Regions from separate parts of the Pseudoalteromonas sp. Z1A6 genome, predicted to be linked through region 1. Evidence: riboswitches for the same ligand, from Rfam matches in the RefSeq annotation. Region 1 holds a riboswitch; the other holds the start of a gene.

Region 1 (2,401 bases):
GTACCGCCTTTACTCACCTTTTTGTTTGGCTTATCAGTTATGTTTTTAGTGGCGCAATTTTTAATGCGCAAAAAAGATATTAACAAAGACATAATCGATTTTGTTCGCGATATAGAATACGACACATTATTGTTTTTTGTAGGTGTACTTTTACTTGTAGGTGCATTAAAAGAAATTGGCATGTTGAGTAAATTTACCGACCTATACACGGTAATGGCGCCAGAGTACGCAAACTACTTAATGGGCATATTATCAGCAGGGGTCGATAACGTACCACTTACTGCTGCATTATTAAAAGCCGATATAGTAATGAGTCAACAACATTGGTTGTCGTTTACTTATGCAACGGGCGTGGGCGGTTCAATGCTTATTATTGGGTCGGCTGCGGGTATTATTGCCATGAGTAAAGTTAAAGCGCTTACCTTTATGAGCTACTTGCGTTTATCGCTGCATTTATTAATTTGTTACACGGTTGGATATGCGGGCTCGTATTACATGGGCAGTTTTATTTAACTCATAAATTATTAAATGCTTGACAGCTAGACGTCTAAACGATAACTTTCAATGCCCCGCTACTTAGTGGGGTTTTGTTTTATTAGCCACTGGTTAATAAAGCATTCAGAAGAGGTGCGATACTTAGGTACTTAATGTTAGGCGACGAAAGCCGATGATCATTAAAGAGGGAAGTACTCGCCGAGGAAAATAATGATACGTCGTCATTGTTTTTCGGTTTATGGGGCTGAATCCTCAAAACTGTCACCAATATAGGTGGAGAGCTTCTGGCAGTGGACTTATCTTCAAGCATTCCTTTGCCAAGTTCTTCTTGTTTTATTGCGGTTTGGATACCGCGAAAGGAGACTAAATGACTACCCAATCAGCGCCACAAACAGTGCCTCAAACAGAGTTAAGCGCAAAATCAGATTACATCGTTGCCAAGTTTGGCGGAACAAGTGTTGCAAACTTTGAAGCGATGAGTCGCTGTAGCGAAATTATTGTTGCAGATAAAAGCGTACGTATTGTTGCCGTGAGCGCCAGTGCCGGCGTAACTAACCACTTAGTTGCACTGTGTAAATCAAGTATTACCTCAAGTGAGCGCCAAGAACACATAAACGGCGTGCTTGCTATTCAACAAACTATTTTAGATGAGTTATCGCTAGATGCCGATTTAGCGGTTGGCTTTAACGAAACCCTAAAAGCATTTCAAATATTGGCTCAAGAGTCACTAACAACCGATCAGCAACACGATGAGCTATTGAGCTTTGGTGAGCGTTTATCGTCGTATTTGTTTGCTCAGGTGCTGCGTTTAAATGGCTTAAATGCCGATCGCTTTGATGTGCGCAAGGTGCTTAAAACCGACAGCCAATTTGGTAAAGCAACGCCCAATGTTGCAGCTACAGCGCAAGCCGCTAAAGAACATTTAATCCCGCTGTTAGATGAGCAGGTAATTGTGACTCAGGGCTTTGTTGGCAGCGACGAGTACGGTCAAACAACAACGCTTGGACGTGGTGGATCTGACTACAGCGCGGCATTATTAGCGGAAGCAATTAACGCTAAAAGCGTGCATATTTGGACTGACGTAGTAGGTATTTTTAGCACCGACCCGCGTTTGTGCGCAAAGGCGACGCCTATTGCTCGTTTAAGCTTTGACGAAGCCGCTGAAATGGCAACCTTTGGCGCAAAAGTATTGCACCCAGCGACTATTTTACCAGCAAGCCGTAGCCACATTAACGTATTTGTTGGTTCTAGCCGAGAGCCAGAGCGTGGCGGTACGTGGATTGAGCGCGAAAAATCGCAGCAACCGGGTATACGCGCAGTAACGCAACGTAAAAACCAAATATTGCTTACGCTTAAAAGCCCAGAAATGCTCCTAGCAAGCGGCTTTTTAGCACGCGTATTTACACTATTAAGTGAATACAATATATCGGTAGATTTGGTAACCACATCAGAAATCAGCGTAGCTATAACGCTTGATAACGCGCAAAACGCCTCGCGCCCAGAGCTCGATCAAGAATGCCTAGATAAGCTTGCAGAGTTTTGCCATGTGTCGGTAGAAAACAACCTAACATTGGTGGCACTTATTGGCTCTGAGATTCAATTACGCCAACACGAAATGAACTTAATGAGTGTACTAAAAGACTTTAACATTCGACTAATTTGTCACGGTGCTAGTAAGCACAACCTGTGCTTTTTAGTAGAGCAAACTGAGTCAGATAACGTAGTACAGTCTATTCATAGCCGTTTATTAGAAAACGATTTTGCTGCGTAAATAATTTTACTATTAAGAAGCGGTTATTCAGGAAAGTGATTTATTAAAGTTACCTAGTAAAATCAGTTAATAAAGTTACTTAACAAAATCACTTAACAAAGTCGGTTAATAAAAAGCATCGCCAGTCGATGCTTT
Region 2 (2,401 bases), on a different contig from region 1:
AAGGGCCTGTATTGCCACCTAAACGCGAACCATGCTTTTTTAAATATGCCCACAAACCAATAATATCGTCTGTTGGCCAATTAGCGACAAACTGACTAAAACTGCCATGTTCCTCTGCTGTTTCGTGGATCATGTAAGCATTTTCGGTAATTGTTTTTACTTTTTTATAGTTACGAACGATTCGCTCATCCGTTGCTTTTTGTTCCAGCATATCAGGTGGCATCATTAATAACTTATCAACGCTAAAATCCCAAAAAACCTCTCTAAAGCCTGGCCACTTATTATTAATGACTGACCAATAAAAGCCGCTTTGAAATACTTTTCGAGTAAATTCCTCAAGCCAATCGTCGTCACTTAACGTGCTTAGTTGTTTTTTAGATAGCGGTTTTGCAAGTAATAACTTAAGCATTTTTTCGGAGCCTTTTCGCTCTACCGCTCGCTTATAAATATCGCTAAATTTTTCCATACTAATTAAATACCTCACTACTTATATTGCTAGTGTACGAGAAAAGCACCCAATACGTAACCACTCCCATTATGGATGAATGAATATGCATTTAGTCGCTTGACACCTAGACGGCTAAAATGCTTTAATCGCCGTAATTACCCTATTTAAATTGCACAGGTTTGTAAGTTTTTACTCTACAAACAGGTGTAAAGGGCTAGAAGAGGTGCGTTATTCAGGTAGCGTATGTTAGGAGCGCAAACTCCAGTGAGCATACGTGAGGGGGATTAACGCCGAGAAGTAACCACTTTTGCGAGGTGTTTATTTCGGGCGACTAGGTTGAACCCTAGCGACTGTCACCAATAGCTGCTTATAAAAAGCAGCTTATTAGTTTGGTGGAGAGCTTCTGGTCTTAAATATTAAGGCCGTGCGCCCTATTATTTTAAGCCCATTCGCTCTTCGAATTATTAGTTCGAACGACGTTAATGCGGCTCCTTCCATAAAGCTTTTTAACTCTTCGAATAATATCAATTGCATTAAATTAGTTATCGCTAAAATGATCACGTTTTTAATAAAGTTGGTACAAATTATAAGTTCGTGAGAGATGATCAACAACTTCAATTTAAACGACTACTCATTGTGGACCGCGCTCGTAACGCCATTTGATCAACATGGCGATGTTGACTACAACACGTTAACTAAACTGGTTAGCGATCAAGAAGCAGCACATAACGGTATTTTACTACTTGGCAGTACGGGCGAAGGTTTAGCACTAACGCTAAAAGAGCAACAAGCCATTGTTGAACACGTATGCCAGCTAAAACCAGCAGTACCACTCATGGTTGCTGTGGGCGGTAGTAACTTAAAGCAACAAATTGAGTGGGTTAACTACTGTAATACACTACCTATTCATAGCTTTTTACTTGGCTCGCCGCTTTATGCAAAACCCGGTGCTATAGGTCAAACCCATTGGTTTGAAAGCCTACTTAATGCAAGTGTTCACCCGTGTATGCTTTATAACGTACCCGGTCGAAGTGCTATTAGCATTCCAACGGCAACAATTCAAAACTTACAAAATAATAAAAATTTATGGGCGTTAAAAGAAGCGAGCGGCAGCATTGCTCAGTTTGAAGCTTATCGCCAAGCTGCGCCTAATTTAGCTATTTTTAGTGGCGACGATGCGCTAATGCCTTATTTTGCTCAAGCTGGCGCAAAAGGTTTGGTGTCGGTAGCTGCAAATGCATGGCCCGCACAAACTCACGAGTTTGTTAAACGCAGCTTAAGTGGTCAACACCCTAATTTATTTGCCCAGTGGTCAAGCGCTATTAATAGCCTATTTGCTGTTGCAAACCCTATTCCCGTAAAGGTATTGATGCATTTGCAAGGTCGCTTAAGCAGCCCGCAACTTCGTCCACCTTTAACACACCTTGAGTTAACTCAAACCGATTGCATCACAACTGCAAACAACACCATTTTATCTTGGCATTAAATACAGGTTTTTATAATGAGCTGGTTAGAACTATTAAATAATTTAGAATCGGGCGCAGTACGCGCAGCATCACAAAACGAAAGCGGCCAATGGCAAGCTAACGTAGAAGTAAAACAAGGCATTTTGGATGCCTTCAAAAATGGCACTAATACTGAGTTTGCAGGTGGTTTTGTTGATAAACATAACTTAGCTCCGCAAGAATTTAGTACTGACGATGGCGTACGTATGGTGCCGGGTGGCTCTAGTGTTCGCCGTGGTGCTTATGTTGCTAAAGGCACGATTATTATGCCACCAGCGTATGTAAACATTGGTGCATACATCGACGAAGGCACAATGGTAGATAGCCACGCATTAGTTGGCTCGTGTGCACAAGTAGGTAAAAACGTACATTTAAGTGCTGCAGTGCAGCTTGGTGGTGTACTTGAGCCAATTGGTGCAAGCCCAGTAGTTGTAGAAGACGACGCCTT

What was found. Region 1 has a riboswitch for lysine ahead of lysC (lysine-sensitive aspartokinase 3). Riboswitches for the same ligand answer to the same signal wherever they lie in the genome.
Region 2: another riboswitch for lysine. It lies ahead of dapA (4-hydroxy-tetrahydrodipicolinate synthase); the one in region 1 lies ahead of lysC (lysine-sensitive aspartokinase 3).

What each region holds. Positions count from the first base shown of each region.
Region 1 covers NZ_WTKW01000027.1:9,954-12,354, forward strand. Annotated here, with positions in the region: gene nhaD (sodium:proton antiporter NhaD) at 1-513, shown strand, start outside; lysine riboswitch at 615-787, shown strand; gene lysC (lysine-sensitive aspartokinase 3) at 863-2,266, shown strand; gene GQR46_RS03250 (4'-phosphopantetheinyl transferase superfamily protein) at 2,355-2,401, opposite strand, start outside.
Region 2 covers NZ_WTKW01000128.1:2,762-5,162, reverse strand. Annotated here, with positions in the region: gene GQR46_RS09900 (DNA-3-methyladenine glycosylase I) at 1-466, opposite strand, end outside; lysine riboswitch at 659-859, shown strand; gene dapA (4-hydroxy-tetrahydrodipicolinate synthase) at 1,050-1,934, shown strand; gene GQR46_RS09890 (2,3,4,5-tetrahydropyridine-2,6-dicarboxylate N-succinyltransferase) at 1,950-2,401, shown strand, end outside.